3 regions of the Kribbella sp. NPDC051587 genome follow, and region 3 is predicted to be linked to each of the others. Evidence: riboswitches for the same ligand, from Rfam matches in the RefSeq annotation. Region 3 holds a riboswitch; each other region holds the start of a gene.
The links. A riboswitch is a leader RNA that binds a small molecule or an ion and turns the genes downstream of it on or off. The one in region 3 is predicted to bind ZMP and ZTP.
Positions count from the first base shown of each region.

Region 1: another riboswitch for ZMP and ZTP. It lies ahead of ACIA49_RS23585 (glycine hydroxymethyltransferase); the one in region 3 lies ahead of ACIA49_RS34830 (bifunctional 5,10-methylenetetrahydrofolate dehydrogenase/5,10-methenyltetrahydrofolate cyclohydrolase).
Region 2: another riboswitch for ZMP and ZTP. It lies ahead of ACIA49_RS27545 (5-aminoimidazole-4-carboxamide ribonucleotide transformylase); the one in region 3 lies ahead of ACIA49_RS34830 (bifunctional 5,10-methylenetetrahydrofolate dehydrogenase/5,10-methenyltetrahydrofolate cyclohydrolase).

Region 1 covers NZ_JBITDE010000006.1:347,669-357,417, reverse strand. Annotated here, with positions in the region: gene ACIA49_RS23620 (phosphoadenylyl-sulfate reductase) at 1-496, opposite strand, end outside; gene ACIA49_RS23615 (hypothetical protein) at 493-642, opposite strand; gene ACIA49_RS23610 (nitrite/sulfite reductase) at 639-2,327, opposite strand; gene ACIA49_RS23605 (winged helix-turn-helix domain-containing protein) at 2,735-3,295, shown strand; gene ACIA49_RS23600 (glycoside hydrolase family 9 protein) at 3,342-5,207, shown strand; gene ACIA49_RS23595 (amidase) at 5,221-6,423, shown strand; gene ACIA49_RS23590 (GbsR/MarR family transcriptional regulator) at 6,359-6,823, opposite strand; gene ACIA49_RS23585 (glycine hydroxymethyltransferase) at 6,888-8,339, opposite strand; ZMP/ZTP riboswitch at 8,368-8,450, opposite strand; gene ACIA49_RS23580 (acyl-CoA dehydrogenase family protein) at 8,449-9,749, opposite strand, start outside.
Region 2 covers NZ_JBITDE010000008.1:227,651-237,399, reverse strand. Annotated here, with positions in the region: gene ACIA49_RS27575 (SUKH-3 domain-containing protein) at 1-230, shown strand, start outside; gene ACIA49_RS27570 (class I SAM-dependent methyltransferase) at 288-1,571, opposite strand; gene ACIA49_RS27565 (FAD-binding oxidoreductase) at 1,568-2,947, opposite strand; gene ACIA49_RS27560 (2-hydroxyacid dehydrogenase) at 3,026-3,931, shown strand; gene ACIA49_RS27555 (WD40/YVTN/BNR-like repeat-containing protein) at 3,942-5,021, shown strand; gene ACIA49_RS27550 (MoaD/ThiS family protein) at 5,018-5,290, shown strand; gene ACIA49_RS27545 (5-aminoimidazole-4-carboxamide ribonucleotide transformylase) at 5,418-6,329, opposite strand; ZMP/ZTP riboswitch at 6,347-6,426, opposite strand; gene ACIA49_RS27540 (hypothetical protein) at 6,488-7,477, shown strand; gene ACIA49_RS27535 (class I SAM-dependent methyltransferase) at 7,474-8,193, opposite strand; gene ilvD (dihydroxy-acid dehydratase) at 8,249-9,749, shown strand, end outside.
Region 3 covers NZ_JBITDE010000014.1:11,065-20,813, forward strand. Annotated here, with positions in the region: gene ACIA49_RS34810 (tartrate dehydrogenase) at 1-153, shown strand, start outside; gene ACIA49_RS34815 (alpha/beta fold hydrolase) at 150-1,043, shown strand; gene ACIA49_RS34820 (prephenate dehydrogenase) at 1,942-3,006, opposite strand; gene aroH (chorismate mutase) at 3,003-3,371, opposite strand; gene ACIA49_RS34830 (bifunctional 5,10-methylenetetrahydrofolate dehydrogenase/5,10-methenyltetrahydrofolate cyclohydrolase) at 3,414-4,283, opposite strand; ZMP/ZTP riboswitch at 4,308-4,398, opposite strand; gene ACIA49_RS34835 (NUDIX hydrolase) at 4,928-5,542, opposite strand; gene prcA (proteasome subunit alpha) at 5,539-6,405, opposite strand; gene prcB (proteasome subunit beta) at 6,428-7,270, opposite strand; gene ACIA49_RS34850 (ubiquitin-like protein Pup) at 7,279-7,488, opposite strand; gene dop (depupylase/deamidase Dop) at 7,558-9,078, opposite strand; gene ACIA49_RS34860 (NUDIX hydrolase) at 9,161-9,646, shown strand; gene ACIA49_RS34865 (RNA polymerase sigma factor) at 9,683-9,749, shown strand, end outside.

The sequences.
Region 1 (9,749 bases), on a different contig from region 3:
TCGGGTTCAGCTTCACCATGTCGCGCTTGGCGTCGTACTCGATGACGGGAGTGTTCGCGCGGGTCGGCGCCTCCTCGCGGCGGATGCCGGTGACCCACGCCTTGTAGTGCGACAGGTGCCGGTTCAGGGGTTCGACCTTGCGGAGTGCGCAGCACTGGTCCGGACGACGCTCGTACAGCTTCTCGCCGTACTCGGCGTTTTGCTCTTCGATAGTCTGCAACGGCGTGGCGTTGATCAGGTTGATCGGCAGCATCTGCGCGACCGCGTCCCGGGTGCCGATGGTCTCGATGAAGTGGTAGCCGGTGTCGAGGAACAGGACGTCGACGCCGGGAGCCGCCTCGGCCGCCAGGTGGGGGAGCGCCCCGTCTGCCATCGAAGCGGTCACCACGAGGTCGTCCCCGAAGGTCTCCCGCGCCCACGCCAGCACTTCCTGTGCCGAGGCGTCGGCCAGTCGAACGTTGGCCTCCTCGGCGAGCGACTTCAGGTCAGTACTCATTCGACGTTCACCCGCAACCCGATCATCTTGAGCGAGAACACCCGTGCACACGGCCGGCACTCCCACGCGCCATGCCCTTCCTCCGACGGCCGGAGGTCCTCATCCCCGCAGTACGGGCAGTACAACGGTGCGGCTCTCTCACTCATTGCAAAGCCCCTTCCTCGGCACGGACTGCCCACTGGGCGAAGCGCTCGCCCTCGGACCGCTCTTTCAGGTAGTTCTGGGTGATCCGCTCGACGTAGTCGGCCAGTCCGTCGGACGTGACCTTGTGACCGCGCAGCTTGCGGCCGAAGCCGGCGTCGAGGCCGAGGCCACCGCCGAGGTGGACCTGGTAGCCGGGGACCCGGTTGCCTTCGGCATCGAGTACCAGCTGGCCCTTGAGGCCGATGTCGGCGACCTGGATCCGGGCGCAGGAGTTCGGGCAGCCGTTGACGTTCACCGTGATCGGTACGTCGAGGTCGGGGATCCGCTCCTCGAGCTCGTCGATCAGTTTCGCGGCGCGGGCCTTCGTCTCGACGATGGCGAGCTTGCAGAACTCGATGCCGGTGCAGGCCATCGTGTTCCGCCGCCAGGCCGACGGCCGGGCCTGGTAGCCGAGGCCGTCCAAGGCCGCCACCAGCGACTCGACCTTGTCCTCCTCGACGTCCAGCACCAGGAACTTCTGCTGTGCCGTGGTTCGGATCCGGTCCGAGCCGTGCGCCGCGACGACCTCGGCCACCTTGGCCAGCGAGCTGCCCGACACCCGGCCCACGACCGGCGCGACACCGACGTAGTACCGGCCGTCCTGCTGCGGATAGATGCCGACGTGGTCGCCCTGGACCGCGGGGATCTCGGGCGCGGGGCCGTCGATCAGTTTCCGGCCGAGGTACTTGTCGCTCTCCAGGACCTCGCGGAACTTGTCCATCCCCCAGTCGGCGACCAGGTACTTCAGCCGGGCCCGGTTCCGCAGCCGGCGGTAGCCGTAGTCGCGGAAGATGCTGACGACACCCTTCCAGGCCAGGTGCACCTCGTCGAGCGGGATCCACGCGCCGACCCGCTGCGCGAGCATCGGCGTGGTGGAGAGTCCGCCGCCGACCCACAGGTCGAAGCCCGGACCGTGCTCGGGGTGCACGACACCGACGAAGCTGATGTCGTTCACTTCCGGTACGACGTCGTGCGACGGGTGACCGGTCATCGCGGTCTTGAACTTGCGCGGCAGGTTCGAGAACTCGGTGCTGCCGATGTACTTCTCGACGATCTCGTCGATGGCCGGCGTCGGGTCGATGATCTCGTCCGCGGCGATCCCGGCGACGGGGGAGGAGATGATGACGCGCGGGACGTCGCCACAGGCCTCGGTGGTGTAGAGCCCGACGGCCTCCAGCTTCTGCCAGATCGCGGGGACGTCCTCGACCCGGATCCAGTGCAGCTGGATGTTCTGCCGGTCGGTGATGTCCGCGGTGTCGCGGGCGTAGGTGGTGGAGATCTCGGCGATCACCCGGAGCTGCTCGGTGCTCAGCTGGCCGCCCTCGATGCGGACCCGGAGCATGAAGAACTTGTCGTCGAGCTCCTCGGGCTCCAGCGTCGCGGTCTTGCCGCCGTCGATCCCGGGCCTGCGCTGGGTGTAGAGACCCCACCAGCGGAAGCGGCCGCGCAGGTCGGCGGGGTCGATCGAGTCGAAGCCGCGGTGCGCGTAGACGTTCTCGATCCGGGCCCGGACGTTCAGGCCGTCGTCGTTCTTCTTGTTCTCCTCGTTCTTGTTCAGCGGCTCGCGGTAACCGAGGGCCCACTGACCCTCGCCCTTGCCCTTACGGGGGCGGGGCGCTTTGGCAGGGGCGGAGGTGACGCCAGTCATCCGGCAGGTGTCCTTGTCCTTGGGACAGGTGCGTCCGCCGCAGGGGGGATCGAAACGTCGTCGGTTCGATGCGTCTGCGCGGTGCGCACCCAGCGGTGATCGGGGAGATCAGGGGGCCTCGAGCAGGCCCGGCGGGGTGGCTGTCAGAACATCGAAGGACAACAGATGGCGCTGCGCATCCGCCCGAGGTCGACATGAATCCGACCTACGAGGTGAGTGGAGCGGGCAGCGAGCATGTTCACAAGAGTCAGCGGGAACGGCTGACAAATCAACCCATCATCCTGCATCGCGAGATGCGATCTCACGATGTGGCTATCTCCATCAGTCTGGTGGGAATTCTTCCACGCCTGAAATCGTGCAGGCAATGGGACTTGTACAAGCGATCTTGTCTAATTACCCTGGAAGGCATGTCACCCAAGAAGGCCCGCACTCCCGGAGCGTCCCGGGTCCAGGCCGTGGATCATCCGTTACGGCGCCGACTGCTGGACCTCCTGGCCGTCGACGGACCGTCCACAGTCTCGATCCTGGCGGCCACCACAGGGGAGATGGTCGGCAACATCAGTCATCACCTCAAGGTGCTCGCGACCGCCGGGGTGATCGAGGAGGTCCCCGAGCTGGCCAAGGACAAGCGCGAGCGGTGGTGGAAGAGCGTCTGGTCGTCGTACTCGTGGCGTCTCGGCGATGACGAGCCGGGCGCGGAGCTGATCGGTGGCGTGGCCGAGGAGAGCAATGTCACGTACCGCGCGGCCAAGGTTCGCGACTGGGTTGCGCGTCGCCCGGAGTACGGCACGGCGTGGGCCGAGGCGGAGTTGACGCTCGATGTCTGGCTGCGCCTGACGCCCGAGCGGCTCGCCGAGCTCCGCGGCCGGCTGCAGGACGTTCTCGAGGAGTACGTCGACCAGCCCTCGACCGAGCCGGATGCCGAGCCGGTGTATCTGTTCGCCCAAGGGGTGCCGGCGCAGCCCTGACCCCTGTACTTTTCCTCGGATCAACAGGAAACTTTCCTAACTGTTGATGGAGGAGGTCGTGGTGAAGGCGTTGCGGCGGGTGGGGTCGGTAGTGGTGGCGGCAGGGCTGGTGCTGGGGTTCGTCGGTCCGGTCTCGGCAGATGTCGGCGCCGGAGGCGCGGTCCGGGTCAATCAGCTCGGGTACGGCGCCTTCGACGGCAAGGCGGCGTATGTCCTGAGCCAGGGTGCTGTGACCGGCCGCGCCTTCCGGGTGGTGGACGGCCACGGCCGGAAGGTGCTCACCGGGCGCGTCGGCGCCGAACTGGGGGAGTGGAACGCGAAGTACCAGCACGTGTCCGCACTGGACCTCTCACGCTTGTGGGTGCCGGGGACGTATCGGGTCGAGGTGCCTGGGGTCGCGTCGTCACCTGCCTTTGTCGTCCGCGCTGATGGTGACGCGCTCGCGACGTCGGCGAAGGACAAGGCGGTGACGTTCTTCACCGAGCAGCGCGACGGAGCAAACGTCGTACCGGGGTCGCTCGGGCGCAAGCCGGCGCACCTGACGGATCGGTCGGCGTCGGTGTATGAGACGCCGACGTTCGTCGACCCGGATACCGATCAGACGGTGGGGGAGTTGCGCCGGATCGGTGGTCCGGTGGACGTCGAGGGCGGCTGGTACGACGCCGGGGACTACCTGAAGTTCACGCACATCGCGGCGTACTCGGAATCGTTGCTGTGGGCATCGACCCGGGACGCGCGGCAACCGGATCGCAAAGTACTGAACGAAGCTCGGCACGGGCTCACCTGGCTGGACAAGATGTGGGACGAGCGGTCGAAGACCCTCTACATCCAGGTCGGGGTCGGGACCGGGAACGCCGAAGAGACGTTCATCGGGGATCACGACATCTGGCGGCTGCCGGAGGCGGACGACCACCTGACCGCTCCGGCTGAACGTCATCTGCGCAACCGGCCGGTGTTCCGCGCCGCGGCTCCGGGCAAGCCGATCAGCCCGAACCTGGCCGGCCGGACGGCGGCCGCCTTCGCGCTCGCGGCCCAGGTCGAGGCGCGGACCGATCGCAAGCTGGCTCGCAAACACCTGGAGACCGCGGCGCAGATCTACGCAATGGCGAAGACCACTAATGTCGGCCAGTTGGTGACGTCGTTGCCGTTCGCGTTCTACCCAGAGTCGGCGTGGCGGGATGACCTCGAGTTGGGTGCGACTGAACTGGCGCTGGCGGCTCAGCGGTTGGGCGATCGACGGGCATCCGGTTGGGTACGGCAGGCGTCGTACTGGGCCGATCAGTATCTGCAGCACGAGGCGGGCGGCGACACGCTCAACCTGTACGACGTGAGCGCGCTGGCGCATGCGGACTTGATCCGCGCGGCGCGGTCGGACCGTCCGCTGGTTCGCAAGCTGACGGGTGATCTGCGGGTGCAGCTCGAGATCGGGGCCAAGCGTGCCGCCGGTGATCCCTTCCGGGCGGGGGCGGAGTACGCCAACTTTGACGCCGTACCGCACACCTTCGGCCTGTCCGCGACCGCACGCCTCTACCGCAAGGCGACCGGAGACCGCCGGTACGACGCCTTCGGGGCGCAGCAGCTCGACTGGGCCTTCGGGGCCAACGCGTGGGGTGTGTCGTTCATGGTCGGCGTCGGCGCGAACCCCGGCCGTTGCCCACACCACCAGATCGGCAACATCACCGGCCGCCAGGTCGTGGGTGCGGTGGTCAACGGGCCGAACTCGGCCGAGCTCTTCGAGGAAGGGCTTGGTGACAACCTCGACGGCATGAATCCGTGCCCGGCCAACGGCGTCGACGCCTACGCCGAGTTCACCGGCCACGGCTCGCGCTACGTCGACGACGTCCGCTCCTGGCAAGCCTCCGAACCCGCCGACGACTTCGCCGCCATCGCCGTCTACGCCCTCACCCGGTGATTACAGTTGCGGGGTGCTGAGTGCGGGGGAGATCGCGGCTGGGGTTCGGGCGGGTTCGCTGGATGCGGTTGAGGTTGTCGAGGAGGCGCTGGACGCGGCGCGCCGGCTCGATCCGGTGCTGCATTTCCTGGAGGAGCTTGATGCCGGTACGGCGATTCAGCTGGCTCGCGAGGTGGACACTTCCGGGGCCCTGGCCGGGGTGCCGTTTCTGGTGAAGGCGCGGACGCCGCCGGAGTCGCCGATCCTGGAGCGGTTGCTGGCGGCGGGGGCGATCCCGATCGGTACGGCGACGCGGGCGCGGCCGGGTCCCGGGTCGCAGACGTATGGGTGGAACGGGTCCGAGTACACGCGGAACCCGTGGGATGTCACGCGGTCGCCAGGCGGGTCGACGGCTGGGGGAGCGGCCGCGGTGGCGGCGGGCGTCGTACCGCTGGCGACTGGTGGGGACAGCGGTGGGTCGCTCAGGATTCCGGCGTCGTTCTGTGGGTTGGTGGGGTTCAAGGGGACGCTCGGGCGAGTGCCGCGCGCCGTCGGGCGGGCGCTCGGTGGGTTGACGACCGCCGGGGTGATCGGCGCGAACCTGGACGACGTGATGCTGGCGACGAGTCTGGTCAGTGGACCGCATCGGCTGGACCCGACCGCGTTGCCGCACTGGCCGGTGCCGATCCTTGCCGACGGCCCCTTTCGGGTCGCCTACCTGTCCAGCCTCAGTTCGTACGCCGTGGATCCGGGCGTCGATCGGGTTGTGCGTGGCTGTTTGTCAGCGGTTGAGGTGGTCGACGTACCGCTGGACCTGCTCCCGACTGATGACGCGTGGCAGGCGTTGTCCGCGCTGGACGCCGGACGCGGCGTCACCGCGGCAGAAGCCTCCCGCGCCCGCCAGGTGCGGGATCACAACAACACTGCGCTTGCCGATCTGTTCGACGTGGTCGACGCGCTGGTGACGCCGACGACGCTGACCGTTGCCCACGGCTACGACCAGTCCAACGAGAACATCGTCGTCGGTGACCCGTGCTGGGCCTTCAACGTAACCGGGCATCCGGCCGTGAGTGTGCCGGCCGGACTGCTCGACGGGCTTCCCGTCGGAGTGCAGGTGGTCGCGCCGCATGGCGACGACGCGACCGCGCTGGCGGTGGCCAAGCAACTGATGGTCAGCGTGGATGTTCGGCGCGCCAGTCCTTCATGGTCTGCTCGAGATCGGCGTGCACGAAGCTGAAGAAGTCGGCGGCCTCGGAGAGCCGGCGGCCGACGGTCGTGTCGGGGCCGAACAGGCTCGCGCCGTAGCTGCTGCTGGCGGCCCACTCGGTCAGCGCCTGGTTGCGGCGTTCGAGGATCGCGGCGAAGACGTCCTCGCGAATCCGGTAGTGGTCCTTGCGCGAACCGGGCATCCGCTCCCGCGAGATGAACGACATCTGGATCAGCTGCCGGACCGCGCCGGAGACCGCGGGCTGGCTGATCTTCAGGGTGTCGGCCAGCTCGGCCGCGGTCATGGTCCCGTCGGGACTGACCAGCATCCGGCCCATCACCCGGGCCGACATCGTCGGTACGCCGCTGTTCGCCATCACACCCGCGAAGCGTTCGACGTACTGACTGATCTCTTCAGGGGTGGGCGCCATGATTGAACCTTACACAAACGAGCACCCGTCCCGCGGCTGCGGAAACGGGTGCTCGTGAGGGTGATCAGCTGAGCTCGAGGCCCGGGTAGAGCGGGTGCTTGTCGAGGATCTCGGCCGACGCGGCGCGGGTCTTGTCGGCGACTCCGTCGGCCAGCACGTACTTGGCCTTCGAGGGCGCACCGGCGGCCGTGGTGGTCGGCGTGGTCGCGGACAGCACGTCCACGATCAGCTCGGCGACCTTGTCGAACTCGTCGGCACCGAACCCGCGCGTGGTCAGCGCCGGCGTACCGATCCGGACGCCCGAGGTGTACCAGGCGCCGTTCGGGTCGCGGGGGACCGCGTTGCGGTTGGTGACGATGCCCGCGTCGAGCAGTGCCGACTCGGCCTGGCGGCCGGTGATCCCGTACGACGAGACGTCGAGCAGGACCAGGTGGTTCTCCGTACCGTCGGTGACGAGCTTGACGCCACGCTTCATCAGACTCTCGGCGAGGGTGACCGCGTTGTCGGCGACGGCCTGCGCGTAGGTCTGGAACGACGGCTGGCGGGCCTCGGCCAGCGCGACCGCCTTGGCGGCCATCGTCTGGCTGAGCGGGCCACCGAGGACCATCGGGCAACCGCGGTCGACCGACTCGGCGTACTCGGGCTGGCAGAGCACCATGCCGCCGCGCGGTCCGCGCAGGGACTTGTGCGTGGTGGTCGTGGTGACGTGCGCGTGCGGTACCGGGTCGAAGTCGCCGGTGAAGACCTTGCCCGCGACCAGACCGGCGAAGTGCGCCATGTCGACCATCAGGGTCGCGCCGACCTCGTCGGCGATCTCGCGCATCTTGGCGAAGTTGACCTTGCGCGGGTAGGCCGAGTAGCCGGCGATCAGGATCAGCGGCTTGAACTCACGGGCCTTGCGGGCGACCTCGTCGTAGTCGAGCAGGCCGGTCTCGGCGTTGGTGCCGTAGGAGTGCTGGTTGAACATCTTGCCGGAGATGTTCGGGCGGAAGCCGTGGGTCAGGTGGCCGCCGGCGTCCAGCGACATGCCGAGCATCTTCTGGTCGCCGAGCGCCTTGCGGAGCTTGGTCCAGTCCTCGTCGGACAGGTCGTTGACGTGCTTGGCGCCGACCTCGGCCAGCGCCGGGGACTCGATCCGCTGGGCCAGGATCGCCCAGAAGGCGACCAGGTTGGCGTCGATCCCGGAGTGCGGCTGGACGTAGGCGTGCGGGGCGTCGAAGAGCGCCTTGGCGTGCTCGGCCGCGGCGGTCTCGACCGTGTCCACGTTCTGGCAGCCGGCGTAGAAGCGGTGCCCGACGGTGCCCTCGGCGTACTTGTCGGACAGCCAGTTGCCCATCGTCAGCAAGGTGGCGGGGGAGGCGTAGTTCTCACTCGCGATCAGCTTCAGCGAGGAGCGCTGGTCGGCCAGCTCGGCCTTGATCGCGCCCGCGATGGTCGGCTCGACCGAGGCGATCACCTGCAGGGCGTTGTTGTACGCGGCCGACGCAGCGGCGGCGTCGAAGGGTTGGTGAGTCATCGAAGTCTCTCCTGCGGTTGCAGTGGGTCGAAGGCACCCAGGCGCACGGTGCCGACGGGTTTCGCTCCCCGGTGGTTCTCCACCTTCAGCGCGCCAGTCGCGACAGCGGTCAGCCTATCGTGCGCTCGACGATGTCCCGGAACGGCGTCGTCCGCGGCAACGTCCCGAACACGCCGCCCCAGTCGCCGGCCAGTCGCGACGCCACGAACGCGTCTGCAACTGCTGGCGTCGAGTAGCGCACCAGCAGGGAGGCCTGCAGGCACAACGCCATTCGCGCCGCCAATCTCCGCGCTCCGGCCTCAGCACCTTCGATGTCGGACAGAGCCTGCAGTACGTCGCTCACTGCCGCGTCCAGGCGGTGATCAGCGCCCTGCGCCGCGCCGACCTCCAACAGCCAGGCCTCCAGGGACTCCGGTCGCCGGAGCGCGCGCAGTACGTCGAGCGCATTCACGTTGCCCGACCCCTCCCAGATCGAGTTCAACGGCGACTCCCGGAAGAGCAGCGGCAGTCCGGACTCCTCCACGAACCCGTTCCCGCCGAGGCACTCCAACGCCTCCGCCACCAGGAACGACGTCCGCTTGCACACCCAGAACTTCGCCAACGGCAACCCGATCCGCCGGAACGCCCGGGCGCGCTCGTCATCGGGTGCATCAACCGCCGCTGCCAGACGCATCGAGAGAGCGGTTGCTGCTTCGCTCTCGATCGCCAGGTCGGCCAGCACGTTGAGCATGGCGGGTTTGTCGATCAGGAGGCCGCCGAAGGCGCTTCGGTGCTGGGCGTGCCAGGTGGCTTCGACGAGGGCTCTTCTTTGCAGGGCCGCGGAGCCCAGGACGCAGTCGAGGCGGGTGGCCGCGACCATCTCGATGATGGTGCGGACGCCGGCGCCTTCATCGCCCAGGCGGTAGCCGATGGTGTTGTGGAACTCGACCTCGCTGGAGGCGTTGGAGCGGTTGCCGAGCTTGTCCTTCAGCCGCTGCAGGGCGAACGTGTTCCGGTTGCCATCAGCAAGGACTCGCGGTACGACGAAACAGCTCAACCCGTCCGGCGCCTGCGCGAGCACCAGGAACACGTCGACCTGCGGCGCGGAGCAGAACCACTTATGCCCGTTCAGCAGGTATTCCTCGCCGGTGGGCGTCGCCGTCGTCAGGTTGGCCCGGACATCGGATCCACCCTGCTTCTCGGTCATCCCCATCCCGGCCAGCACGCCACGCTTGGCTGCCCCGGGCAACCGGCGTACGTCGTACTGGGTCGCAGCCAACTGCGGAACCCACTCGGCTGCGAGCCGATCGTCAGCCCGCAACGCCGGTACGGCGGCGTACGTCATCGAGATCGGGCAGCCGTGGCCCGGTTCGACCTGCGACCAGACGTAGAACCCCGCGGCCCGCGTCAGATGCGGCGAAGGTCGGTCAC
Region 2 (9,749 bases), on a different contig from region 3:
AGCTGGGTGGCAACTGGTATCCGTTTGGCGAATGGCTCAGCTACTCGAGTGTGTTCGTGCGTGATGAGGGTTGGGTGGTGGCGACCGGAGTGGGATGGATCTGGGAGCTGGGCAGGGGTGTTGACGATGCGATTGAGTTCGCTGTGATGGCGTCGCATCCTCTCGAATGCCTGAAGGTCCTTGCTCCGGGCGCGAAGCCTTGGCCCCCATCAGCCAGGTACAGCAACTGACAGCCTCTCGCTTTCTGCTCCGGCTGCCGTGCCGGAGCAGAAAGCGAGGCCGTTCTACTAGCTGAGCCAGGTGGGGCGGAGGGGGAAGTGGGCGTTGGCGCCGTCTAGTTTTACGGCTAGGAATTGGTGGAGTTGGGTGTTGTTGCGTTCGAAGCCGACGCGGCAGGCCGCTAGGTAGAGGCCCCAGATTTTGGCTGTGGCGGGGCCGACCTCGGCCACCGCGTCGTCCCAGTGGGCTTGGAGGTTTTCGGACCAGGCGCCCAAGGTGAGTGCGTAGTGTTCGCGGAGGTTTTCGGAGTGCCGGACTTCGAAGCCGGCGTCCTGGGCTTCGGCGATGATGCGGCCGGAGCCGATGAGCTCGCCGTCGGGAAAGATGTAGCGGTCGATGAAGGCGCCGGTGGAGCGGAAGCGGTTGTCGGGGCGGGTGATGGAGTGGTTGAGGAGGCGGCCGCCGGGCTTGAGGCGGTCCAGGAGGAAGCCGAAGTAGGAGGGATAGTTGCGGACGCCGATGTGTTCGGTGAGGCCGATGGAGCTGATGGCGTCGAAGTCGCGTTCGGGGACGTCGCGGTAGTCGAGGAAGCGGACTTCGGCGAGGTCTTCGAGGCCTTCGCGTTTGATGGCCTCGTTGGCCCAGTGGGCTTGTTCGGCGGACAGCGTGACGCCTAGGGCCTGTACGCCGTACTCGCGGGCGGCGTGGCGGACCATGCCGCCCCAGCCGCAGCCGACGTCGAGCAACCGCATGCCAGGACGCAGATCCAATTTCCGCGCGACCAGGTCGTATTTCTCGTACTGCGCTTCCTCCAGCGATGCATCCGCAGTGGGATAAACGGCGCAGGTGTAGGTCATCGAGGGGCCGAGGATCCACTCGTAGAACGTGTTGGAGACGTCGTAGTGGTGGTGGATGGCGGCCTTGTCACGCAGCCTGGAGTGGCGAAGACCCTCGAAGGTACGGCGCCACTTGGGGAGGTGTTCCTGGGGTGGGGGCGGGGGCGGCTTCAGGTGGGACCAGCCGAGGCCGCGGACGATGCGGAGGGCTTCGGCGGGGGTGGGGCGTTCGAAGTGGACCTGATTGAGCATCATCCGCATGAACTCGTACGGGTTCGCCGGGTGGATGCCGGTGATCTCGAGGTCGCCCATGACGTAGGCGCGGACGAGGCCGAGGTCGCCGGGGGCTGTGAGTACGTAGGACAGGCCGCGTTCGGTCGCCAGATGCATGTGGATGGGCGAGTCCACCGGGCCGGTGGCGCTGCCGTCGTACGCCGTGAAGCGGAACGGGAGGCCGTCCGGGGTCACGGTTGTGAGGGCGTCTGCGATGGATACCTGGGTTGCGAGCGTCGTCATCGGCGCGTCACCGCCTTTTCGTAGAGCCCGGTGAGCCGGGCGTCCGGGTCGTAGCGTTGTTTCACCTCAGTCAGGGCCGGGACGTTGTAGAGCCGGTCGAAGGTGTCTCTGTCGTAGTAGGCGTCGGAGTAGAGCGACTTGTGGCCGCCGAAGCGGGCGACCGCGTCCTCGATCGCGCGGTTCACGTCGCCGTCCTCGGCATCGGGAGCGATCGGGACGGTGCCCCAGAATCCGACGTTCACGTAGGTCTCGCCAGGTGCGAGCGGGTACAGCGGCCACGCAGCGGACCCACGCAGGCGGAGCGGGCACAGCCACACCGGCCGCATCCCGACCTCGGCATCGAACCAGCGCAGGAACGCGGCCAACGAAGCCGCTGGGATCTCGACATCCTGTACGACGCGCTCGCGCGGCGGCTGACCGCGACGGGCGCTGATCCGGGCCGCGACGTGATGACGGTTCTCGAAGCCGACGAGCTTGTGGAACACGTCGCTGCGACGCCACCGGCGCGGCCAGAACCGCCGTACCCAAGGGTTCTGGGCACCGAAGGCGGCCGAGCACCAGAACCAGTCGGTGTCCCAGCGCCACAGGTAGTCGTGCGCGGTGAGGACGTCGGTCTGCCGGTGCTGGATGGAGCGGTAGTAGATCTGCTGGCCGGTGTAGTCACTCGTCGGGGCCACCGCGTCGCTGTTGCGGCCGAGCGTCAGATAAGCCTCGGAAGGACTGAACGCGACCCCGTCGACGAAGTGCACCGGTTCGCCGTCGTAGGTGCCGCTAGCAACGATCTCCGCGATCGCGCCGGCCAGCTCGTCCAGGCCGACCCGCACATGGCGCAGGGCGACGTACGGCGAGATGCGGTCGAGGGAGATCCGCAACCGGGTGGCGTACCCGAGCGTGCCGTAAGAGTTCGGGAACATCCGGAACAGATCGGCATGCTCACCGGAAGGCCGTGCGGTCACCACGTCACCAGCGCCGGTCAGGATGTCCATCTCGAGCACCGACTCGTGCGGGAGCCCGGCGCGGAACGACGAGGACTCGATCCCGAGCCCTGTCACGGCTCCGCCCAGCGTGATCGTCTTGAGTTGCGGGACCACCATCGGCGTGAGCCCGTGCGGCAGGGTCGCCGCGACCAGGTCCTCATACGTGCACATGCCCTGTACGTCGGCCGTCCGCGCAACCGGGTCGACATTGATCACGCCGGTCAGCCCGGACACGTCCAGCCCCGGTCGCTCCACCGCCGTACGGGGGCGGAACAGGTTCGAACTCTTCTTCGCCAGCCGGACCGGTTCGCCCACGGGGATGCGCTGGTACGACGCCCGCAGCCGCCCTACCGCCTGATCGTGATCGAGCGTGGCGGCCGCTTCCGATGTCGAAGGCACCTAATCAGAGTACGACGGTGATTCGGAGGGCGCATGGGACTTCTGTCACGGCCGGTGGGCCGGGGTAGGTTCGGACCCATGGGTGATGTGGTGAAGGCGTCGTTGCCGTGGGCGGATCCGGAGCGGGTGCTGCGTGGGGTGCCTGAGGGGGTGGCGGCGCAGGCTGATGGGGCTGAGTTCTATGTGCCCGAGTACATGGGCACGGTGGACTTCCCTGCGGTGTTCGCGACGATGCCGGCCTTGAAGGTGGTGCAGTTGCAGACCGCCGGGTTCGAGGGGGTGCTGCCGCATCTGCCGGAGGGCGTCACCTTGTGCAACGCGCGGGGTGTGCACGACGCGTCGACGGCCGAACTGGCGGTCGGGCTGATCCTGGCGTCGTACCGGCGGATCCCGCGCGCGGTGCGCAACCAGGACCTTGGGGTGTGGCCCGGTGACAACTACGGCGAGATGGATGACTCGCTGGCGGACCGGACCGTGCTGATCGTCGGGTACGGGTCGATCGGTGAGGCGCTGGAACGGCGGCTGGCCGGGTTCGAGTGTGAGGTGGTTCGGGTCGCGCGGCGACCCCGTGAGGGCGTGCACCCGGTGAGCGAGCTCCCGGACCTGCTGCCGCGCGCGGATGTCGTCGTACTGCTGACTCCGGCGACTGACGAGACGCGTGGCATGGTCGACGCGAAGTTCCTCAGCCAGCTGAAGGACGGTGCGCTGCTGGTGAACGTGGCCCGCGGAGTCATCGTCAACACCGAGGCGCTCATCGCCGAGCTCGCGACGGGCCGCATCTCCGCGGCGCTCGACGTCACCGACCCCGAGCCGTTGCCGTCGGGGCATCCGCTGTGGTCTGCTCCGAATGTGCTGATCAACCCGCATCGTGGGGGTGCCTCGACGGCGTTCGAGCCGCGGGTCGCCCGGTTGGTGCGGGCGCAGCTGGAGCGCTACGTGCGCGGCGAAGCACTCGTCAATGTGGTGGCCGGGCCGCCACGGTAGGAGGACAAGGATGTCCGAGGCGGTACTGCTGATCGGGACCAAGAAGGGGCTCTGGATCGGCCGCAGCGACGCTGCGCGCCGGGAGTGGCGGCTCGACGGGCCCGCGTTCGAGATGCAGGGCGTGTACGCCGTGGGCATCGACATTCGCGGTGAACGGCCGCGGCTGTTCGTGGGTGGGACGAGCGAACACTGGGGGCCGGCGGTCTTCCACTCCGACGACCTCGGTGCGACCTGGGACGAACCGCCGGAGGGCGCGATCGGGTTCCCCGAGGGGACGGATGCGTCGCTGGAGCGGGTGTGGCAGATCCAGCCGGGCGTCGAGCCTGGTGTCGTGTACGCCGGGAGCCAGCCGTCGGCGTTGTGGAAGTCGACCGACGGGGGAGTGAGGTTCGAGCTTGTCCGCGGGCTGTGGGACCACCCGCATCGTGAGCAGTGGGGTGCGGGCTTCGGCGGTCAGGCTGTCCACACGGTGCTGCCGCATCCGACCGACCCCGCGCGGATGAGCGTCGCGATGTCGACCGGCGGGGTCTATCAGACGACCGACGGCGGTACGACGTGGTCGCCGGCCAATCACGGGATCAAGGCGTACTTCCTGCCCGACCCGGATCCGGAGTTCGGTCAGTGTGTCCACAAGCTCGCGGGGCACCCCGCCGTACCGGAGCGGCTGTTCGCGCAGAACCATCACGGGGTCTACCGGTCCGACGACGGTGGTCAGATCTGGAAGTCGATCGCGGACGGACTGCCGTCGGACTTCGGCTTCCCGATCGCCGTGCACCCGCACGAACCCGACACCGTGTACGTGTTCCCGCTGGTTGCTGACGGCAACCGAATTCCTCCCGACGCCACCTGCCGCGTCTACCGCTCGCGCGACGCGGGTGCAACCTGGGAGCCGTTGGCCAACGGCCTGCCCGACGTCTCCTACGTCCCCGTCCTGCGCGACGCGCTGACCACCGACACCGCCGACCCGGCCGGCGTGTACGTCGGCACCCGCGACGGCTGCGTCTACGCCAGCGCCGACGCGGGCGACACCTGGACCGAGGTCGCTCGCCACCTCCCCGACGTACTCACCCTGCGGGCCGCGGTCCTGTGATCACCCTCGACCTCCCACCCGTACTGCGCCCGTTCGCGGCCGGCGCCGAGCGCGTCACCGTCGACCCCGGCCCGGACCCAACAGTCCGCAGCGTCCTCACCGCCCTCGACGCCCCACTGCGCCGCCGCCTCATCGACGAGCAAGGCGCCGTCCGGCGGCACGTCAACCTCTTCCTCGGCCAGGACAACGTCCGCGACCTAGCCGGCCCCGACACCCCCCTCACCGACGGCGACCACCTCCTGATCCTCCCCAGCGTCGCCGGCGGCTGAGCCGCGCGGAGGCGGACCGCCCCCACTCATCAAGTGCCTCTGACGGGGAGTTCTCGCCTGCTGCGTGAGCGTGCGGGACCAGGTGCCGGGAAGGTTAGTGAGTGGTGGCGGTCCGCAGTGGAACGTGTCAGTGGCGGAAGAGGCGGACTCCCGTGGGAGACCAGGTGATGCTGGCTGCACGGCAGGCGGCGGCGATTTCGTCGGAGCGGATGGAGTTGGCGGGTTCGGCGATGTGGGCTACGCCGAAGTGGGCCGCTTCTTCCACGTTGTCGGGGAAGGGGAGGGCGCCGTCGGAGACCATGGAGACGCCGGTCAAGGGCTCGGTTGAGTGGCGGGACTGCCAGGAGGCGGCTTTGAGGCCGGCTAGGTGGGTGCAGTCGACGCGGGATTGTTGACCGGCGCCGATGCCGATGGCCATGCCGTCCTTCAAGAGGGCGACGGTGTTGGACTGGGCGTAGCGGACGACGATCAGGCCGAGCAGGAGGTCGTCGGCAGCCGCCGATGGGACCTCTGGGCTCAGGAGGTCTCGAGTCAGCGGGAGGTCGTCGCGGTGCTGAGTCAGCCGGAGACCGTAAAGCTCGCGCACCTCCTCAAACGGCGGCTCGAAGGCAGGGTCCGCTTCCAGGACCAGATACGTGCCGCGCTTCTTCGCGGCCAGGATCTCCACCACACCGGGCTCGAAGCCCGGCGCGATGATCCCGTCGCTCACGACACGACGCAGCACCCCAGCCAGTTCAAGATCCACCGGGTGCGAGACCGCGACGAAATCGCCGTACGACGACTTGGGGTCGGCGTCGCGGGCGCGGCGGTACGCGTCGGCGACCGACGTACCGAGGGCGGCGCCGGCGGGGGAGACGTGCTTGTACGACGCCGCTGCCGGCACCCCGAAAGCGGCAGCGGCTTCGCGGACGAGTTGCCAGCCGGTCAGGGCGTCGAGAACGTTGAGGTACGACGGGTTTCCGGCGACGACCGTGAACGGAGCGCGGGCTCCGATCACGGCGAGCGTGGCGGGCTGGTGGGGGTTCATTCCGTAGCGCATGAGGGGCCTCCAGAAGCTGGAGGCGCCCAGGCGGTCGACGCCACGTAGTCGGCCGCTCCCCGGTGGTGACCCACCCGCGCCAGTCGCGGTAGGTCAAGCTTATTGCAGGAACGTGCAATTGGGGTCCAGAGCCGCCGGAACGGTCTTACCATCCGCGAATGGGGATCTTCTCGCGGAAGGCGGCGCCGGGCGTCGACGTGTCCGGCCTGACGCTGGACCAGGCCTGGCTCGACGCTGACCTCGACGCGGCGTACGCGGCGGTACGGCGGGGAGATCTGTCCACCGGACTGGCGTTGCTCAAGGTCACGCCGGCCAACACGAACCTGCGGTCGATCCGCGCCACCGGCCTCGCCAAGGCGGCGGTGGGGCGGAGCGAACAGTTGGAGCTGCGGCTGGAGGCCTACCCGAAGGATCCGGATCTGCTGCTCTGGTACGGGCAGACGCTGGTCTTCGAGGCGTGGGCGGTGCGGACCGCGCAGCGGGCCAAGGACGTGTCGGCGCAGCGGTTCACGATGTTCCACGACATTCTCCGTACGGCGGCCGAGGTGTTGCAGGGCGCGATCGTCTCGGCGGCCGACGACGCGGTCCCGTGGGAGGTGCTGCAGTGGGCGGCCTTGGGACTGCAAGCGGAGTTGGAGGACAAGGCGGAGATCTTTCACGCCGCTCTCGTCCGTCACCCAGGCAGCTACGCAGCGCACACCGGTCGGGTTCAGGTGCTGGCGAAGAAGTGGTCCGGTCTCGAGTTGGCTGAGCTGATCGAGTTCGGCGACGGTGTCGTCGAGCGGGCGCGGCCGGGCAGCGTGCTGTGCACGATCGCGGCCAACGTGTTCAACGAGGTCTGGCTCGAGATCGCTTCCGACAAGGAGCGGACGAAAGTCGAGCGAATGAAGCGCTACGCGAGCGGCGTCACCGCTCGGCGACCGCAGTTGCTCGCCGCCCGCGGCAAGTGGTGGAACGACGGCCGTACGCCGGACCCCGCGGACGTCTCGGCCAACGGGGCGATGGCGTTCGCGCTCAAGTGGGCGAGTGCGAAGCGGGAGGCGATGGAGCACGCCACCCGCACCGAGGGCCGGATCGAGAGTGTCCCGTGGGGTTACGTCGGCGGCCTGACGGGTTTCGCCGACGCCCTCACGAGGCAGATGGACTAGGCCTTCTCGGCGCGGAAGACCATCAGGCGGGAGTCCGGCTCGAACGGCTGCTCGTGCCAGCCGGCATACACATTGACGGTGAACCCGGCCTCCTCCAGCGCCTTCGAGATCTCCTCGACCGACCGGAAGAACAGCTCGCTGCGATAGACGTCGTCGCGGCCGTCGTCGTACAGGTTGTGTGCGTCGAAGACGACGCGCCCGTCGTCACTGACCTCGATGAGGTCGAGCCATTCGGTGAGGTGCCCGATCGGGGTGTCGCGATCCCCGTACGTCGCTTCGCGGGTCCACGACTCCCACGCCCGGGCCGCGGGGTTCCGCGACTCGAAGACCAGTACGCCGCCCTTGCGGAGCGCGCCCGCGATCGCGGCGAACGTCGGGGCGAGTGACGGGATGTGCATCAGCGTGTTCCCGGTGCAGAACACGACATCGACATCGCCGGTCGGCTCGATCACGCCGGCGTCACCGTCGATCCAGGTGACGGACGACGGCGTACGGCGGGCGTAGTTGAGCATCGTCGGGCTCGGATCGATGCCGATCACCTCGCGCCCCTCCACCGCCAGTGCGCGCGCGAGCAGCCCGGTACCGCAGCCGAGATCGATGATCTTCGCGGCCTTCAGCGAGTCGGCCACCGCATGGAAGTAGCCCGTGTCGTCGCCGGGAGGGTTGTCGAGGTCGTACAGCTCGACCAGTTGCTCGTCACCGTAAGGATCATCCACCCGGCGAACGCTAGAGAGGCCAAAGCGTGGGCGCAAAGTGTTTACAGTGGGGCCCATGGTTGATGTGAAGCCCCGCAGCCGCACTGTCACCGATGGACTGGAAGCTACCGCGAGCCGAGGGATGCTCCGAGCGGTCGGCATGGGGGACGACGACTGGGTGAAGCCACAGGTCGGGGTCGCGTCGAGCTGGAACGAGATCACCCCGTGCAACCTCTCGCTGGACCGGCTCGCGAAGGCGGTCAAGGAGGGCGTGCACGCGGCCGGTGGGTACCCGCTGGAGTTCGGCACGATCAGCGTCTCCGACGGCATCTCGATGGGCCATGTCGGCATGCACTACTCACTCGTCAGCCGCGAGATCATCGCCGACTCGGTCGAGACCGTGATGGAGGCCGAGCGTCTCGACGGCTCGGTCCTGCTGGCCGGCTGCGACAAATCCTTGCCCGGCATGCTGATGGCCGCGGCCCGGCTCGACCTGGCGTCCGTCTTCCTGTACGCCGGTTCGATCATGCCTGGCCGTTTGGGCGACAAGGACGTGACGATCATCGACGCCTTCGAGGCGGTCGGTGCGTGTGTTCGCGGGCTGATCACTCGCGAGGAGGTCGACGCGGTCGAGCGGGCGATCTGCCCGGGTGAAGGTGCGTGCGGTGGTATGTACACCGCCAACACGATGGCCGCATCCGCCGAGGCTCTCGGGATGTCGCTGCCCGGATCGGCCGCGCCGCCCGCGGTGGATCGCCGGCGTGACGGGTACGCGCGCAAGTCCGGCGAGGCCGTGGTCGGCCTTCTGCAGAAGGGGATCACGGCCCGGCAGATCCTCACCAAGGAAGCCTTCGAGAACGCGATCGCCGTCGTGATGGCGCTCGGTGGCTCGACCAACGCCGTACTGCACCTGCTCGCGATCGCGCGCGAGGCCGAGGTCGAGCTGACCCTGGCCGACTTCAACCGGGTCGGCGAGAAGGTCCCGCACCTGGGTGACCTGAAGCCGTTCGGCCGCTATGTGATGACGGACGTCGACCGCGTCGGCGGGATCCCGGTGATCATGCGGGCGCTGCTCGACGCGGGTCTCCTGCACGGCGACTGCCTCACCGTGACCGGCAGGACGATGGCGGAGAACCTCGCCGACATCGCGCCGCCGGACGTCGACGGGGCGATCATCCGCGCGCTGGACAAGCCGATCCACCCGACCGGCGGGATCACGATCCTGCACGGCTCGCTCGCGCCCGAAGGTGCGGTCGTGAAGAGCGCCGGGTTCGACTCCGACGTGTTCGAGGGTACGGCGCGCGTCTTCGACGGCGAGCGGGCCGCGATGGACGCCGTACCGGAACTGAACCCGGGCGACGTCGTCGTGATCCGCTACGAAGGCCCGAAGGGCGGGCCGGGGATGCGCGAGATGCTCGCGGTCACCGGCGCGATCAAGGGCGCCGGCCTCGGCAAGGACGTGCTGCTGCTCACCGACGGCCGGTTCTCCGGCGGTACGACGGGGTTGTGCGTCGGCCATGTCGCGCCCGAAGCCGTCGACGGCGGGCCGATCGCGTTCGTCCGCGACGGCGACCGGA
Region 3 (9,749 bases):
ATGATGCTCGATCATCTGGAGCACCCCGAGGCGGCTGATCAGATTCGGACGGCGATGGCCGACGTACTGGCGAAGACACCGATCCGGACGCCGGACCTCGGCGGTACCGCGACCACTGTGGAGTTCACCCGCGCCCTCCTGGAGTTCACATGAGCCTGCCGCTCGCCTTCAGCTACCAGAAGATCGATGCCGACGGCATCGAGATCAACTGCGCGGTCGCCGGTTCCGGGCCGCCACTTCTGCTGCTGCACGGCTACCCGCAGACGCACGCCATCTGGCATCACGTCGCGCCAGCGCTCGCGGCCGACTACACCGTCGTACTGACCGATCTGCGCGGGTACGGCGACAGTGCGAAGCCTGCACCGACCGCCGGGGACCACGAGTATTCGAAACGCGCGATGGCGCGTGACCAGCTGCTCGTGATGAGGTCGCTCGGCTTCGATCGGTTCGGGCTGGTCGGTCACGACCGTGGTGGGCGGGTCGCGCACCGGCTCGCGCTCGACTCCCCCGAAGCCGTCTCGAAGCTGGCCGTGCTCGACATCGTGCCGACCCGCCACACCTTCGAGAACGCCGACCTCGCGTTCGGCCTCGGATACTTCCACTGGTTCTTCCTTGCCGCCGGCAACGGCATCCCCGAACGACTGATCGGCGGCGACCCCGAGTTCTGGATCACCGCCCGGATGAACGCCCGCCACCACGGCGGCTCCGCCTTCGACCCGGCCGCCATGCGCGAATACATCCGCTGCTTCTCCGACCCAGCCGCCATCGCCGCCTCCTGCGCCGACTACCGAGCCGCCGCCGGAGTCGACCTCGCCCACGACCGCGCCGACACAGGCCGCCGGTTGGCGATGCCGCTCCTTGCCCTGTGGGGTGAACACGGCTTCGTCGGCGGCAACTACGACGTACTGACCGTCTGGTCGGAATACGCCGCCGACGTCCGCGGCCGCGCCCTTCCCTGCGACCACTACCTCCCGGAGGAGCAACCCGCGCTGGTCGTCGAGTCACTCCGCGACTTCTTCGCCGACACAACCGACTGCACGTAGTCACCCGTCGCCTCCGTCGCGCCGCGCCGGGTGTGCGGGTGTGGCGATCCCGCCACTACCTGCAGTCGTTCATGCGGCCGGCTCGGTACGGCGGCTGGTTACTCGCCGCCGCGGCCTGCTGACAGAGACGGGTGGCGGGGCGGTCTTTGGCTGAGGGGGATGGTGCGGTCGGCGACCATGTGTACGTTGCTTGGGCTTCCGGGCTTTGGTTGCGGCTAGTGACGAGGAGGCCTAAATAGTGACCTCCGCTGTGGTTCTGCAGTTGCTGGGTCGCTGGGGGTGCCGCTGCGACTCGGCCGGCCCGGGGAACGTCGTTAATTGGTGCATTTTCGTCACCGAGTCCCCAAACTCCACCAACTAACGCGACCAGCCCGCGCCGATGTTCCGCCCGCTCGTTATCGGTGACTTTTCGGCAACACAGCACCTGTCGCGCTACGGCTCCCAAACCGGTTTGGGGAGGGTTCGCCGCGCCCGAACAGCGATCTGGGGAGGATTCACCCCCCGGATCGGTCCTAGATCCGCCCCAAACGGCCCGACCCCGAAACCTGATCCTCCCCAAACCGGTTTGGGGAGGATCGCCTGCCAAATCGCCACGGCACATAGCGCCGAAAGGTTCACCGACAACGCAGGTCGTGGACCTCAGCAACAGCCCGGAAGCCCAGGCAACGGACACGCAGTCGCCGGCCGCACCAACCCCCGCAACCAGGCACCCAGCCCAGCCACCCGCCACTGTAAATCGGCCGCCGCGGCGAGCAACCAACCGCCGTACCGAACCGGCCGCATCGGAGCGAACGCGCGCCCGGACCGGCCGCAGGCCGAGGAGCGCGGGAGCGCCAGTTTGTGGATACTCCGGGCCGCCCCTTGGCGCCAGGGCTCCACAAAGGGAGCGAAGTACGGATTAGCGGTGGACGACCCAGCCTCGGTCGGTGAGGGTGGCGACCAATTGGTCGTCGGAGCCTGGTTGGACCAGCAGTTCGACTTCACCGACTGGGCGGCCGGGGCTGTGGTCGATGCGGAGGTCTTCGACGTTGGCGCCGGAGGCGGCGGCGTCGTTGAAGAGGCGGGCCAGTTGGCCGGGGCGGTCGGGGATGGTGACGAGGACGCTGACCAGGTCGATGTGCGGGGCGCCGTGCTTGCCGGGGACGCGGATCGCGCCGGAGACGCCGCGGGCGAGCATGGTGGTGAGCTCGTCGCCGGCCTCTTCTTTGCCGAGGGCAACCAGTACGCGGTCGAGTTCGTCGCGGATCTGCTCGAGCAGGCCGGTGAGGGCGGCCGAGTTCGCCGAGACGATTTGGGTCCACAGGCCGGGGTCGCCGGCGGCGATGCGGGTCACGTCGCGAACGCCTTGGCCGGACAGTTGCAGGTGTGAGTTCGGGGCGTCGACGAGGGTGCCTGCAGCCAGGGACGACATCAGCTGCGGCAGGTGGGAGACGCGGGCGACGGCCATGTCGTGGTCCTCGACCGACAGCTCGACGGTCCGCGCGCCGCACGCCTCGGCGAGGCAGCGGACGAGCTCGACGGCCTCGGGCGAGCTCGTCTCGTGCGGGGTGATCGCCCAAGTTGCACCGTCGAACAGGTCAGCACGCGCGGCCAGTGGGCCGTTGCGCTCCGAACCGGCCATCGGGTGACTGCCGACGTACCGGGTCAGGTCCGCCGACAGCAGCCGGGCGTCGGTCAGCGGCTTCGACTTCACACTCGCGGCGTCGGTGACGATCGCGTCGGTCTGCGCGAGCTGCTCGGCGATCACCGAGCCGACGTGATCCGGCGGTACGGCGACCACCACGAGCTGCGGTTCGATCTGCACCAGCCGTGATCCGGCGCCGATGCGCTCGGCCATCAGCGCGTTGTCGGGATTGGCGTCGACCAGCTCCACGACGACACCCAACCGGGCCAGGGCGAGGCCGATCGACGTACCGATGAGTCCGGCGCCGACGATGCGAACCGGGCCACGTAGTTCGGTCACTGGGCGCCTGTCAGGTCGGGACGGAGCGCGGTCGCGCCGTGCAGGTAGACGTGCTGGATCTTGTCGCGGGAACGATCCGACTCGGTGTGCACCATCAACCGCACCACGCGCGGCAGCGCATGCGGTACGGCGATCTCCTGCATGCACATCAGCGGTACGTCGGTCAGTCCGATCTGACGGCCGGCGACCGCCGGGAACTCGGAGCTCAGGTCCGGCGTGACGGTGAACAGGATGCTGATCAGGTCCGCGCTGTCCAGATCATTCGCCTCCAGGACGGCCTTCACCAACTCTGCGGTCCGCTCGAGCAGGTGCTCGCGCTCGTCCGCATCCAGTTGGGTGGCTCCCCGGATCGCCCGCACCGCCACGTCACGCCTCCTCGTCAAAACTGTTCCGGCAACCTCTACAGCCTAGGCCAGAGTCTCCACGGACTGGACAGCCGTCTCGGAAACCTCGGCCGCGTCGACGGTCTGCTCCAGCAGCAGCGCGATCGTCATCGGCCCGACCCCGCCCGGAACCGGCGTGATCAGGCGAGCCACCTCGGACGCCTCACCGAAGTGCACGTCGCCGACATTGCCTTCGTTGTATCCGGCATCGATCACCACCGCGCCCGGCTTCAGCCAGTCGCCCCGGACGAAGTTCGCCTTGCCGACCGCGGCGACCACGATGTCCGCCGTACGGACGATGTCGGGCAGCCCGACGGTGCGCGAGTGGGTGTAGGTCACGGTGGCATCCGATGCCAGCAGCAACATCCCGGCCGGCTTGCCGAGGATCGGGCTGCGGCCGATCACGACCGCGTGCGCTCCGGACAGCGGTACGTCGTAGGCCTCGAGCAGCCGCATGATCCCGCCCGGCGTACACGACCGGAACCCGGGCTCGCCGAACGCCATCGCCGCGAACGAGTGCATGGTCACCCCGTCGACGTCCTTGCGCGGGTCGATCGCCTCGAAGGCCGCGCGCTCGTCGATGTGGCTCGGCACCGGGTGCTGCAGCAGGATCCCGTGCACCTCGGGATCGCTCGATAGTTCGGTGAGCGTCGCGACCAGTTCGGCGGTGGTGGTCTCGGCCGGCAGCACGACGCTGCGTGAGCCGATCCCGGCCTTCTTGCTGCGGTTCTGCTTCATCCGCACGTACGTCGCGGAGGCCGGGTCGTCACCGACGAGCACGGTCGCAAGGCACGGCTGCACCCCGGATGATTCGCGCAGCTTCTCGGCACGAACGGCGGCGTTCGTCACCATCTCGGCGGCGAGGTCGGTCCCGATCATCAGTTCGGCGGTCATGGGCGCACTCCTCTGGGCAACAAGTCGAAATGCCCAGGCGCGCGGCGACAGCCGGATCCTCCGGCAGGCCGCTCCCCGGTGGTACTCCACCTCAACGCCAGTCGCAGACCCAGCGCCAGCATACCTTCGCCCACGCCTGCTCCCCCTCACCACCGCTCGCCCCGCCGACGCTGCTGGTGGTGGGCCCGCCGTTGACTCCGCTACCGCGGCTACGGACGAGTTTGGTCACAGGAGCGCGTTCAGACCCACCGGGCCAGACCACCACGGCGTCGCGGCCCAGCCGACGAACACGCCCGACGACGCCAGCCACACACGGCTTCGCAGGTCCCCTGCCCAACAGAGGCGCAGTACCTCGGAGATCTGACTGCCGGCATCGACAGACTCTCCGCCGGCCGGCAATCGCGGCCAACTCCAGCAATCGGCCACCAGCCATTTCACTGGCTAGCCACTGGAATGAGGGGTTCTACACCCTCATACGGGTACCTAACCCCGCATTTCGGTGGCTAGCCAGGCAAATCGGGTCCCCGCGATCGCGAGCCGAGCGGGACAAGCGGCGTTGCGGTTCCGGTGGGTGGGTGGCCTTGATCCGATGGTTAGGGGCCAGCGGGATGGGGCGAACTGAGCCCGGGCGGAGCGGGGCGGAGTTAGAGGAGGTTCGCGTGATCCAGGGCCGCGTAGGCGGTGTCGGTGCCGGTCATGGCGCCCGGCGTCCGGAGTTCGGCGCGGAACTCTTCCACGCTGAGCTCGACCGGGACACAGTCCTCGGCGTCGTCGAGTTGCTGTTTGCCGTTGGGACGGCAGCCGCGGGCGATGGCGACGTACTTGCGGAAGGTGGACGACGTACCGGCCCAGAGCCAGCCGACGATCTCGATGCTTTCGCAGGTGTAGCCGGTCTCTTCTTCGAGTTCGCGGGCGCCGCCGGCCTCGGGCTCCTCCCCCGGGTCGATCAGTCCGCCGGGCAGGTTGGTGACGACGCTGTCGGGACCGGGACGGAACATCCGGACCGTCACGATCCGGCCGTCCGGGGTCAGCGGCAGCACGGTGACGCCGCTGGCGATCCTCTCCGCGGACTCCGGTCCGGTGACGTCCCAGTCGACCTCGTGCCCGTTGGGCATCCGGTAGTGGCGGACGCGCACGGTCAGGAACCGCTGATAGGCGACCTTCTCGCCCAGCAGCTCCCATGGCTGCGGGTCGGCGGCCCGAGACGACTCAGCCGTCACGTCGGACGTGACGGCTGAGTCGGTGGTTCGGTCCGTCACAGCGGACGACTGTCGTCGGGGTCCTCCGGCGGCGCGATCGGCGCATCGTCATCGTCCGCAGACGAAGACGAGGATGACGCTGACGACGTTCCGGCCGAGGTCGCGGGTTCGGCGTCGGCCGACGCGGCGGCTTCCGCGGTGGCCTCCTCGATGTCGGCGGCCGGCTGGGACTCGGACAGGATCCGGGCCAGCGTCTCTTCCGAGATCCGCTTGAACTTCCGCACCTGGGACCGGGTCCGGTCCAGTACGGCGACCTCGAGCTGGTCCGAGGTCAGTTCACGCGGCTCGGAGCTGTCGTGACCGAGGGCGTCGACGGCCAGGCGCAGTGCCCCGGCCAGCGAGATGCCTTCGGTGTAGTGCTCACCGACGTACTCCGCGACCTGCTCGGCCTGACCACCCATCACCGCATAGCCACGGACGTCGGCGATCGAGCCGTCGTAGGTGAGCCGGTAGATCTGGTCGTCGGCCGTGGAGGCGCCGATCTCGGCGACCAGGATCTCGACCTCGAGCGGCTTCTCGCCACCGGAGGAGAAGATCGCGCCGAGGGTCTGCGCATACGCGTTGGCCAGCGCCCGGCCGGTGACGTCGCGCCGGTCGTAGGAGTACCCGCGCATGTCGGCCAGGCGCACGCCGGCGATCCGCAGGTTCTCGAACTCGTTGTAGCGGCCGACGGCGGCGAACGCCATCCGGTCGTAGATCTCGGCCACCTTGTGCAACGCGGGCGAACGGTTCTCCGCGACGAACAGGATGCCGTCGGCATACTGCAGCGCGATCGCGCTGCGGCCCTTGGCGATGCCCTTGCGGGCGAAATCCGCCCGGTCGCGCATCAGCTGTTCAGGGGATACGTAGAACGGCGTGCTCATTCGTCCTCTATCAGTCGATGGGTCAGGTCAGGGACGCCGAAGCGGGGCCGTCGGGACGCTCATGGCGCTGCGCCCAGGCCGCGTCGACCAGCGTGGCGACCTCGTCCTCGGGCAGCCGCTGGTAGCCGTCGGCGGTGACCACGCCGATCACCGGGAAGATCCGCCGCAGCATGTCCGGGCCGCCGGTGGCCGAGTCGTCGTCGGCCGCGTCGATCAGCGACTGGATCGCCACCGTCGCGCAGTCGGTCGCCGACAGGTCCTCGCGGTACAGCTTCTTCAGCGCGCCCCGGGCGAACAGCGAGCCCGAACCGACACTGTGGAAGTGAGTCTCCTCGTACCGGCCGCCGGTGGCGTCGTAGGAGAAGATCCGCCCGCCCTTACGGTCGTGGTCGTAGCCCGCGAACAGCGGCACCACGGCCAGTCCCTGCATCGCCATCGCGAGGTTGCCCCGGATCAGCGCGCTCAGCCGGTTGGACTTGCCGTCCAGGCTGAGCGTGGTGCCTTCGAGCTTCTCGTAGTGCTCGAGCTCGACCTGGAACAGCCGGACCATCTCGATCCCGAACCCGGCCGATCCGGCGAACGCGACCGCCGAGTACTCGTCGGCGGGGAACACCTTCTCGATGTCCCGCGAGGCGATGATGTTGCCCATCGTGGCCCGCCGGTCGCCGGCCATCAGCACGCCACCCGCGAAGGTGGCCGCGACGATCGTCGTACCGTGCGGGACCTGGTCGGAGAAGTCGGCCTGCCCCAGGCTGCGCCGTCCGGGCAACAGGTCGGGCGCGTGCCCGGCCAGGAAGTCCATGAACGACGTGCCACCTGGGGTCAGGAAGGCTTCCGGCAACCGGCCGGAGGCATCAAATGTCATCGAGCGGTTCACTCCCCACCCTTTTGCACGAACCCGCGGACGAACTCCTCGGCGTTCTCCTCGAGCACCTCGTCGATCTCGTCGAGGATCGAGTCGACGTCCTCGTCGAGCCGTTCCTTGCGCTCGGCCACGTCTTCCGACGTGGTCGACTGCTCGACCTCTTCCTCGGTCGTCGAACGCTTCGGCTGCTTGTGCTGCTGCCCGCCGTCCTTCGCCATCGCACACACCTCCTAGAACCGCAGTGGAAGAGACGCCCAACCGCTCTCCCGTTGCTTCTAAGAGCGACCCTACCCGGCGGCACCCCCAGTGATGGTGCGAACCAGGTCACTCGCGGTGTCGCACTGGTCCAGAAGGGCACCGACATGGGCTTTCGTGCCCCGCAGCGGGTCCAGGGTCGGGATCCGCTGCAGCGACTCCTTGCCCGGCAGATCGAAGATCACCGAGTCCCAGGAAGCGGCCGCGACCTGCGGCGCGTACTGCTGCATGCAGCGGCCGCGGAAGTAGGCGCGGGTGTCGGTCGGCGGGTGCGAGACCGCCATCCGGATCTCCTCGTCGGTGACGACACGCTTCATCCGGCCGGAGCTGACGAGTTTGTAGTACAAGCCCTTGTCCGGGCGCAGGTCGGCGTACTGCAGGTCGACCAGGTGCAGCTTCGGGTCGTCCCACTCCAGGCCGTCGCGGTCGCGGTAGGACTGCAGCAGCTTGTACTTCGCGACCCAGTCGAGCTGGTCGGCCAGCTTCATCGGATCGATCGCCAACTGGTCGAGCACCTGCTCCCAGCGGTGCAGCACGTCCTTGGTCTGGCGGTCCGCGTCGTCGCCGTACTTGTCCTCGACGTACTTACGCGCCTGCTCCAGATACTCGGTCTGCAACTGGACCGCGGTCAGCTTGCGGCCGTCCTTCAACGTCATCAGATGCTGGCAGGACGGGTCGTGGCTGATCTCGTGCAGCGCCTGGACCGGGCGGTCGACGCCCAGGTCGTCGGTCAGCCAGCCGTCCTCGATCATCGCCAGCACCAGCGACGTCGTCCCGACCTTCAGGTACGTCGAGATCTCCGACAGGTTCGCGTCCCCGATGATCACGTGCAGCCGGCGGTAGCGGTCCGGGTTCGCGTGCGGCTCGTCGCGGGTGTTGATGATCGGCCGCTTCAGCGTCGTCTCCAGGCCGACCTCGACCTCGAAGTAGTCCGCGCGCTGGCTGATCTGGAACCCGTTCGTGCCACCGTCCTGGCCGATCCCGACCCGGCCGGCGCCGGTGACGACCTGGCGGCTGACGAAGAACGGCGTCAGGTGCCGCACGATCGACGCGAACGGCGTCGACCGGCGCATCAGGTAGTTCTCGTGCGACCCGTACGACGCGCCCTTGTTGTCGGTGTTGTTCTTGTAGAGGTTCAGCTGCGGCGCACCAGGGATCTGCCGGGCCTGCCGCGCGCCCTCCATGATCACGAGCTCGCCGGCCTTGTCCCAGACCACCACGTCGCGCGGGTTGGTGCATTCGGGGGCCGAGTACTCCGGGTGGGCATGGTCGACGTACAGCCGGGCGCCGTTGGTGAGGATGACGTTGGCCAGGCCGGTCTCCTCGTCGGTGAGCTGGCTGGTGTCGGCCACCTCCCGGCTCAGGTCGAAGCCGCGCGCGTCCCGCAGCGGGTGCTCCTCGTCGAAGTCCCACCGGGTCTTGCGCGCCAGTGGCTGCGTCTGGGCGTAGCCGTTCACCACCTGGCTCGAGGTCAGCATCGGGTTGGCCCCGGGCTGGCCGGGCACCGAGATGCCGAACTCGGTCTCGGTCCCCATAATGCGCCGCACACTCATATCCACGAGCCTACGCGGTTCCGCCCCCAAACCGGGGTGCTTTGTGCACAGGCGCTCGTGTGAGACTGCCCGCGTGGACGAAATGGTGGCGATTCTCAGCGACGACAACGTGGTCATCGATGCGCAGCCGCGATCGGTGATGCGCCGCGACAACCTGCGCCACTCCGCGACCGGCGTACTCGTCCGGAATGCGGCCGGCGACATCTACGTGCACCGCCGTACCGACACCAAGGACGTCTACCCGGCCTGCTACGACTTCATGGCCGGCGGCGTCATCGACGCCGGAGAGGACCCGTACGACGCGGTCGTGCGCGAGCTCGCCGAAGAGCTCGGCATCAGCGGCGCGGAGCTCACCAAGCTGCCCGAAGGCGACTACGCCGACGCCTTCACGAACTACCACGCCTACCTCTACACCTGCGTCTGGGACGGCCCGGTCACCCACCAGCCCGAAGAGGTCGCCTGGGGCGCCTGGATGACCCCAGCAGAGCTCGTACGACGTCTGGCCGAGTGGTCCTTCGTCCCGGACACCACGGCCCTCCTGGGCGCGTACATCCGCGACCTCGTCTGATGCAACCATCGGCAGGACGACCGGTCATTGACTGGTGTGACCAACATCCTGACCGACGAGGCGGAGCCCGTGACGGCACCACCGGATCACGAGCTGTGGGACC